Regions from separate parts of the Plantibacter sp. MMLR14_011 genome, predicted to be linked through region 2. Evidence: riboswitches for the same ligand, from Rfam matches in the RefSeq annotation. Region 2 holds a riboswitch; the other holds the start of a gene.

Region 1 (4,408 bases), on a different contig from region 2:
TCGGTCCAGGACCCCGACCGGGCGACGAGGGTGGCCATCGCGCTCGACAGGGAGCACCCGGTCCCATGGGTGTTCCGTGTGTCGACTCGGAGACCGTCGAACTCGACGAGTGATCGGTCGTCGCCCAGACCACCGGTGGCGTCGACGAGCGCATCCGGGCACGCGGTCGTCCCCGTCAGGTGCCCGCCCTTCACGAGCACGATCACGCCCGCCTGCACCGAGACCCGCTCCGCCTGCGCGAGTGCGTCGGCCCAACTCGTCGCCACCGGTTCGTCCGCGAGGACGGCGAGCTCCGGCAGGTTCGGGGTCACGAGGTCGACGTGCGGCAGGAGCGCGCGCATGGCCGCTTCGGCGTCGCGGTGGAGGAGACGGTCGCCGCTCGTCGCCACCATCACCGGGTCGAGGACGACGGGTCCGGTCTCGGTCTCCTGCAGCCAGGTCGACACGGTGTCGATGATCGCGACATCGCCCAGCATCCCGATCTTGACCGCGTCGATCACCACGTCGTCCGCGACCGCGTCCAACTGCTCGCGGAGGAACCCGACGGGCGGAGTGTGCACGGACCGGACGCCCCGGGTGTTCTGCGCGACGAGCGCGGTGACGACCGCCATGCCGTATCCGCCGTTCGCGGCGATGCTCTTGAGGTCGGCCTGGATCCCGGCACCACCGGTCGGGTCGGTCCCGGCGATGCTCAGCACCCGGGGTGTCTCGCGGACCACGACAAGACGTCTGCCGTGCACCCGGTTCGAGGTCACGGACACCGCCGTCGTCGACGGTTCCACGGCGCTCATGCCGAGACCTCGGTCCACGCCGCGCGGAACGCCCGTGCGGCATCGGCCGGATCGTCGGCGGCGCAGATGGCGGAGACGACGGCGAGACCAGCGGCACCGGCGGCGTGGAGCTCGACCGTGTCGTCCAGTGACACCCCACCGATGGCGACGCACGGGAGCGGGGTCGCGGCGGCGATCGCGGCGAACCCCTCCACGCCCAGCGGCTGCGGGTGGTCCGGCTTCGTCGTCGTCGGGCGGATGACGCCGACGCCCAGGTAGTCGACGGTCCCCGGTGACAGCGCTGCGACCGCGTCGAGGTGCGCCGGGGTGTTCGCCGTCAGTCCCACGACGGCGGCCTGTCCCACGATGCGACGCACGGCGTCGACCGGGAGATCGCTCTGACCCACGTGGACGCCGTGGACGACGGCACCGGCGGAACGGGCTGCGAGGAAGACGTCCACCCGGTCGTCGACGAGGAGCAGCGCCCGCCCGGCGACGACCTCCGCCGCACGCACGGTCAGGTCGAACAGCGCTCGCGCCGACGCGGTCTTCTCCCGCAGCTGGACCGCGGTCACCCCGCCGTCGACGGCTCGGCGCACGACGTCGAGGACACCGCGATCCCCGCTGGCCGAGGCGTCCGTGACGAGGTAGGTGGCGATGCCGCGGCGCACGAGCTCGGCGTGCGAACGGGCCGCGAGGACCCGGTCCGCGGTGGTCGAGGCGCTCACGCGATCACCGCCAGGCTGCGGACGGTGTCGGCCTCGAGGAGGTGGAGGTGGTCGAGGAAGGCTGGAGCGAAGGAGCCGGGGCCGCGGCTCTCCGCAGCCGCAAGCTGCGCGGCGACCGTGTACGCGGTGGTCGCCGCGACCGTCGTCAGCAACCGGTCGTCGTCGAGTGAGGCGAAGGCGGCGAGTACGGCACCGAGGGCACAGCCACCGCCCGTCACGAGGGTGAGCCAGGCGTGCCCGTTCGAGCAGCGGACGATGCGCTCACCGTCGGTGATGACGTCCGTCGGGCCGGAGATCGCGACGACGGCGCCCGAGGTGCGGGCGATCGCGGTGGCCGCCTCGATCGCGCTGTCGACCGAGTCGGTGCTGTCGACCCCGCGACCGCCGGCGCCCAGTCCGGCGAGGGCGATGATCTCGCTGGCGTTGCCGCGGACGACCGTCGGCCGGAGCGCGAGGAGGTCGGCGGCGAGCGCCGTGCGCACCGGCAGGAAGCCGACGGCCACGGGGTCGAGCACCCACGGTGTGCCGGCGTCGTTCGCCGCGGAGGCGGCCTCGACCATCGCCTCGCGCTGCTCCGCCTGCGGCGTCCCGAGATTGAGGAGCACCCCGGAGGCGATGCGGGCGAACGGACCGGCCTCGGTGGGGATGTCGGTCATCGCCGGGGCGGCGCCGATGGCGAGCAGGACGTTCGCGGTGAAGTTCGTCACCACGGCGTTCGTGATCGATTGAACGAGCGGCGCGTGCTCGCGCAGGCGCTCGAGGAGGTCCCCGGACGCGCTCGCGAACTCGCCGACGGACGAGTCGTCGGTGGACGGGTGGGCGGACTGCTGCGGTGTGCGAACGCTCATTCGCGACATCCCTTCGCTCGGACTAACGAGATCAGGTTCGACGGGTGTGTTCTCAGCCGATCGTCGTGGGATCGGCACCCCGTGTCACTCGCGACCACCCTAGCGGGTCGGCCCGGCTTCCCGTCCAGCGGGCGGGCGAGGATGATGGAGGGATGGACTTCTTCGAGCTGGTCACCATCGTCTTCGAGGTCGCCGGTGTCGGGGCGATGGTCGTGGGCTTCGTGATCGCCGTCACCCTCTCGGCCCGCCTGTGGTGGAGCACGCGCGACGGCGCTCGGGCCTTCCGGATGCTGCGGGAGACGATCGGCTCGGTCATCCTGCTCGGGCTGGAGATCCTCGTGGCCGCAGACCTCGTGAAGACGGTCACGTCGACGCCGTCGCTGACCGACGCGCTCGTCCTCGCGATCATCGTCGTCATCCGCACCCTGCTGAGCTTCTCCCTGCAGATCGAGATCGAGGGCACCCTCCCCTGGAGGCGCCTGGCGACGACCGGCCCGCAGTTGTTCGACCGCGCGGTCAAGCGCGGCGGCGAACGCACCCGACGTCGCGCCGAGGAGCAGGACGCCTCGGCCCAGGATCTCGAACCGTCCGATGCGACGCCGGCACCGACGGTCGCGGCGCAGCCGATCCCCGACGACGAGGACGGCTTCCCGGAGCTCCGCAGTCGCAGCTAGCGCGGCACAGCTAGCGTGCCGCGGAGGCCGCCCAGGTGTCGCGGATGAGGTCGGGCAGCAGGCGCATGTCGTCGAAGACGTGGGTGCCGTCGCCGATGAGCCGCTCGGCGGGCGTCATGCCGCCGGCGTAGGCGTAGACCGTCATGCCGGCCGCACGGGCAGCCAGGACGCCGACGACGCTGTCCTCGACGACCGCGCACCGCTCGGGGGCCGTGTCGAAGTCGGCGGCGGCGTGCAGGAAGAGGTCGGGTGCGGGCTTGCCGACGGCGACGTCGGTCGCGCTGAAGATGCGCCCGTCGAAGCGGTCGTGGATGCCCACCTGCCCGAGGTTGCGGACGACGTCGTGCAGCATCCCGTTCGAGGCGACGCACAGCGGCACCCCGGTCGCAGCGATACCGTCGAGGGCGTCGACGACCCCGTCGACGGCCTCGAGCTCACGTTCGCAGATGCCGCGGAACATGTCGCTCCAGCGCTGGATCCAGTCGGCCTCGAGCGGCTTCCCGAGGCGCTGCTCGACCAGCGTCGCGTACGTCTCGAGTGAGGCGCCGACGAAGAGCTCCCGCACCTCCGCCTCGGTGTAGTCGCCGCCGACCTCGTTGAGGAGCTGCAGGTTCACCCGGACGGAGATGCGTTCCGTGTCGACGAGCGTGCCGTCGCAGTCGAAGATGACGAGGTCCGGATAGTCGACTGGCATGCTCCGAGCCTAAACGACGCCGCCTGCGCTGTGGCCGTGTGCCATCCGGTGGGGGCCTCCGACGATGGTCGGCGCGGCGCTCAGCGGGCCGCGCGGACGCCCTGTCGCTGCCAGGTGACGACCATGCGTCGCGCATACTGGGTCGCCGCGACGAAGTGGCCGAGGAGTCCGAGGAGGATCGCCACGAAGCCGACCCCGCCGAAGACCCGGTGGAGCGCCGACGCCGGATCCCCGCCGCCGAGCGCGAGGCCCGTGAGCAGCGCGAAGAAGCCGACGAAGAGGAACACCGTCCGGATCTTGCCGGCGATGCTCACCGGCACCTCCGGCGTCCCGCGGAACGCGACGACGGCGACGAACGCGAGCAGGAGGTCGGGGACGATCATGACCACGAACACCTGCCATGGGATGATCTGCGCGATGGCGAACGACGCGGCGACCACGACCACGGTCAGGCGGTCGGCGACCCCGTCGAGCCAGGTGCCGAGCGCGGAGACCGTGCCCATGCGGCGCGCGATCTGTCCGTCGGCGACGTCGCTCAGGAACACCACCGCACCGACGACGAGCGCGGCCCAGTAGGAGCCGGTGATCACGAGGGCGGCGAAGACCGGTAGGAGGACGATACGTCCCGCCGTGATCGCGTTCGGCAGGTTCTTCCAGTCGTCGTCGGAGAACAGCTGCGTCCGGAGGCGCGCGA
Region 2 (4,408 bases):
GAGGACGACGAGGGGGAGGGTCGGTGGGTTGAGGTTGCCGAGCATGCTGGTCGAGTACGGCAGCCAGGTCGTGATCGGCACGAGCGCACCGTAGGAGACGAGCACCACGGCCACGAGGACGAGGCGAGGGACGGTGCGGAGACGACCATCGGCCAGGAAGAACCCGAACTGCTGCAGCAGTGGCCAGACGAACACCAGGTTGACGAGACCGATGCCGAGGAGGCCGGTCGAGTACCGGACGACGTCGACGAGGATCACACCGGCCAGCAGTGCCGCACAGGTCAGGACGGGGTGGCGGTCGTGCCAGGTGGCCAGGAAGGGCGCGACCGCCTGGCACAGCAGGTAGGCGGCCAGGAACCAGAGTGGGGACCCGACGCCTGCGGCGACGGCCTCGATGATGGCGGGGTCGACACCGAGCGCCCCGGCGAGCCAGAGTCCGACGGCGAGGAAGAGCAGGACCGGGATCGTCGGCAGGGCGAGTCGGAAGACCCGGGACCGGAGGAAGTCGCTGGTCCCGCCACCACGTCGGACGGTGCTGCGCCAGCCGGTGATCGTCGCGAAGCCGCCCACGATGAAGAACAGCGGCATGATCTGGCCGAACCAGGTGCCCGTGTCGAACCACGGCTGCTGCTCGAGCGCCCGGGAGATGCCGATCGCGCCGTCCGGCTCGATCGCCACGGCGACCATCAGGAGGTGGACGACGACCACCGTGACGACGCAGGCCACGCGCACGAGGTCGAGGGCGAGGTCCCGCCCGGAGAGGTCTGGGACCGCCGGGGCCGACCCGGTCCGCGTTCGCGTGCTCATCGCCGGACAGCCTAGCGTCGCCGGGCGCTCCCGCCTCGGCCCTTGTGGAGAGCGTGTCGGAGGCGACTGCGACAATGGAGGTATGAGTCGGCAGGATGGAGCGTCTCGTCGCGTCTCGGCGCACGATGCCGACGACAGCGGTACCCCCATCCTCCATGTCGACATGGACGCGTTCTTCGTCTCGGTCGAGCTCTTGGAACGGCCCGAGCTGCGCGGTCTGCCGATCATCGTGGGCAACAAGGAGGGGCGGTCGGTCGTCACCTCCGCCAGCTACGAGGCACGCCGGTACGGCGTGCGCGCGGCGATGCCGGTGTCCCAGGCGATGCGGCTCTGTCCGAGCGCCGTCGTGCTGCCGCCCCACCACGGCAGGTACCGCGAGTACTCCGACCGGGTGATGGAGGTGTTCGAGTCGGTCACGCCGCTCGTCGAACCCCTGAGCATCGACGAGGCCTTCCTCGACGTCTCCGGCGCGGTCCGGTTGCTCGGGAGCCCGCGGACGATCGCCGCGCTCGTGAAGCAACGGGTCCTCGACGCGACCGGCTTGCCGTGCTCGGTGGGCCTGGCGGCGACGAAGTACGTCGCGAAGCTCGCCTCCGGCCTGTCCAAGCCCGACGGTCTGCTGGTCGTGCCGGCCGACGAGACCCTGGCGTTCCTCCACCCGTTGCCGGTCGGTGCACTGTGGGGCGTCGGTGGTCGGACGGAGGAGCAGCTGACGAACCGGGGCATCCGGACCATCGGTCAGCTCGCCTCCACCCCGCTTCCGATGCTCCAGCGCGCGGTCGGCGAAGCCTCCGGTCGCCGACTCCTCGAGCTCGCGAACGGGATCGATCCGCGCGGCATCGAGCTGGCACGACGCGAGAAGAGCGTCAGCCACGAGGTGACCTTCCCGACCGACGTCTCCGACCCGACCATCCTCAAGCGCGAACTGCTGAACCTCGCCGGCCTCGTCGCGATCCGACTCCGGAAGGGCGGCTACGCCGGCCGGACGATCAGCATCCGCGTGCGCTATGCGGACTTCAGCGTCGTCACCCGGTCGCGCACCATCGGCGAGGCCACGAACGTGGGCCGGCGGGTGTACGACGAAGCGGCCTCGCTGTTCGACGACCTCGATCGAGGCGGACGCCTCGTGCGCCTCGTGGGGGTGAAGGTCGACCAGCTCGTCCCGGCCGATGAGGCCGGTGCCGGGCTCTGGGACCCGGACGAGGAGTGGCGTGAAGCCGAGCAGACGATCGACCGGGTCGCAAGCCGGTTCGGCGATCTCGCGATCGCCCCCGCCTCCCTCCTCGGCAAGCCGAGGCGTCGCGGACTCGGCAGTCGCGGAGACTCGCAGGGTGCTGGGAGCACGGATCAACCCCTTGGACCGGGAGATGCCGAGCGATAGCCTCGCCGTATGACGAATCTCGTGGAGAAGCTGGCAGAACAGGCGAAGGGGCTCGGCGTGACCGCGGCCTATGGGGAGCAGCAGGACATCGACGGGACGAAGCTCGTGCCCGTCGCGCTGACGTACTACGGCTTCGGCGGCGGCTCCGAGGGCGACGGCGACGACGCCCCGAGCGGCGGTGGCGGCGGTGGCGTCTCCATCCCCGTCGGTGCCTACATCAAGACCGACGAGGGTCTCCGTTTCGACCCGAACCTCATCTCGCTGATCGCCGTCGCGATCCCGTTCATCTGGGTGAGCGGCAAGGCGCTCGCCGGCCTCATCAAGGCCCTCAAGAAGTAGCCCCCTCCGTCCAACCCCTGTCGTGCGACCGCGCACGGCAGGGGTTAGACTCGTGCCACCACGGGAGTCCGGTGAACCGGGCTGAGAGGAAGGTATTCGCCTTCGACCGTCGAACCTGATCTGGATCATGCCAGCGCAGGGAGACCATTTCTCGCTATCCCGTGCTCTTTTCCGTCTACAGGAAGGGCACGTATCGTGTCAGCATCGACCAAGATCTCACCCTCTGAACGCGCTGTGTCGCGGACCTTGCGCTGGAGGGTCGTCGACATCGTCGTGGTCGCCGTACTCGGCGTCGCGACCGGCCTCATCTTCTGGGCGTGGAACACGATCGGATCACTCTGGTACGCGGGTGCCAGCGCCGTCACGCCCGGTTTCGGCGGGATCGCCGTCGGGATCTGGCTCCTCGGCGGGGTGCTCGGCGGACTCATCATCCGGAAGCCCGGCGCTGCCCTCCTCGTCGAGACCATCGGGGCGATCGTCTCCGCCCTCATCGGCAACGCATGGGGCATCACGACGGTGTACTCCGGGCTCGCTCAGGGCCTCGGTGCCGAGCTGGTGTTCGCGGCGTTCGCGTACAAGCGCTTCGGCCTCGTTCCGGCGATCCTCGCCGGGGCGGGTGCCGGGGCCGGCGCGTGGCTCCTCGAACTCGTCATGTCGGGCAACCTCGAGAAGGGTGTCGAGTTCAACGCGATCTACCTCGGTTCGCTGCTCGTCTCGGGCGCGATCCTCGCCGGTGTCGTCGGCTGGGCCCTCGTCAGGGCACTCGCGTCGACCGGAGCGCTCAGTCGGTTCGCGTCGGGGCGGGACGCTCGGCGCGAGGTTTGATCGTGCCGGGAGCTACCGGTCCGGCGCGCGTCGTCGCGCGGGACTGGGGGTGGCGTCATGCCGGTCGGAAGGCCTGGGCGGTGTGCGACCTCGACCTCGTGATCGAACCGGGCGAACGGGTCCTCCTCCTGGGGGGGTCCGGTGCCGGCAAGTCGACGCTGATCCACGCACTCGCCGGCGTCCTCGGCGGTGCGGACGAGGGGGAGTCCCACGGCACGCTCCTCGTGGACGGCGTTCCGCCTGAACGAGCGAGGGGTCGCATCGGGCTCGTGCTGCAGGATCCCGACTCGCAGGTGATCCTGTCCAAGGTCGGCGACGACGTCGCCTTCGGCTGCGAGAACCTCGGCGTCGAGCGCGAGGAGATCTGGCGCCGCGTGGACGCCTCGCTGGAGGCCGTCGGACTGGACCTGCCGCTGGACCACTCGACCTCGGCGCTGTCCGGTGGTCAGAAACAGCGGCTGGCCCTCGCCGGCGTACTCGCCATGCACCCCTCGCTCCTCCTGCTCGACGAACCGACCGCGAACCTCGACCCGGCCGGGGTGGCCGAGGTGCGGGACGCCGTCGCTCGGCTGGTCGATGACGGTTCGTCCACCCTGGTCGTCATCGAACACCGCGTCGACGTCTGGCGCGAGCTGATGACCAGGGTCGTCGTGCTCGACGCCGACGGCGGTGTCCTCGCCGACGGGCCACCCGACCTCGTCCTCGACGACGTCGGGCAGCGCCTGGCCGATGCGGGCGTCTGGGTGCCGGGCATCCCGCTGGGGTTGGCCCCTCGTCCGGTGTCCGGCCCATCAGCGGCGGTCATCACGACCGACGACCTGGCGATCGGTCGAACGCGGAAGCAGCCGGTACAGGAGCACCTGGGGCTCGCGGTGCCCGAAGGCGCGGGGACCGTCATCGTCGGCCCCAACGGCGCGGGGAAGTCCACGCTCGCGCTCACGCTGGCGGGACTGCTGCCGGAGATCACGGGGACGGTGACCGCCGCTCCGCAGCTCGCCGGCAGGCTGGGATCCCGGCCGATCCGCTGGAAGTCGACCGAGTTGCTCACGCGCATCG

The links. A riboswitch is a leader RNA that binds a small molecule or an ion and turns the genes downstream of it on or off. The one in region 2 is predicted to bind thiamine pyrophosphate.
Region 1: another riboswitch for thiamine pyrophosphate. It lies ahead of thiM (hydroxyethylthiazole kinase); the one in region 2 lies ahead of BIU99_RS20255 (ECF transporter S component).

The regions. Positions count from the first base shown of each region.
Region 1 covers NZ_MJGW01000001.1:137,497-141,904, reverse strand. Annotated here, with positions in the region: gene BIU99_RS00685 (bifunctional hydroxymethylpyrimidine kinase/phosphomethylpyrimidine kinase) at 1-791, opposite strand, end outside; gene thiE (thiamine phosphate synthase) at 788-1,498, opposite strand; gene thiM (hydroxyethylthiazole kinase) at 1,495-2,346, opposite strand; TPP riboswitch at 2,338-2,438, opposite strand; gene BIU99_RS00670 (DUF1622 domain-containing protein) at 2,499-3,020, shown strand; gene BIU99_RS00665 (HAD family phosphatase) at 3,031-3,714, opposite strand; gene BIU99_RS00660 (CDP-alcohol phosphatidyltransferase family protein) at 3,795-4,408, opposite strand, start outside.
Region 2 covers NZ_MJGW01000017.1:142,622-147,029, reverse strand. Annotated here, with positions in the region: gene BIU99_RS09100 (acyltransferase) at 1-807, opposite strand, end outside; gene dinB (DNA polymerase IV) at 890-2,188, shown strand; gene BIU99_RS09090 (hypothetical protein) at 2,198-2,527, shown strand; TPP riboswitch at 2,578-2,686, shown strand; gene BIU99_RS20255 (ECF transporter S component) at 2,762-3,352, shown strand; gene BIU99_RS09080 (ABC transporter ATP-binding protein) at 3,355-4,408, shown strand, end outside.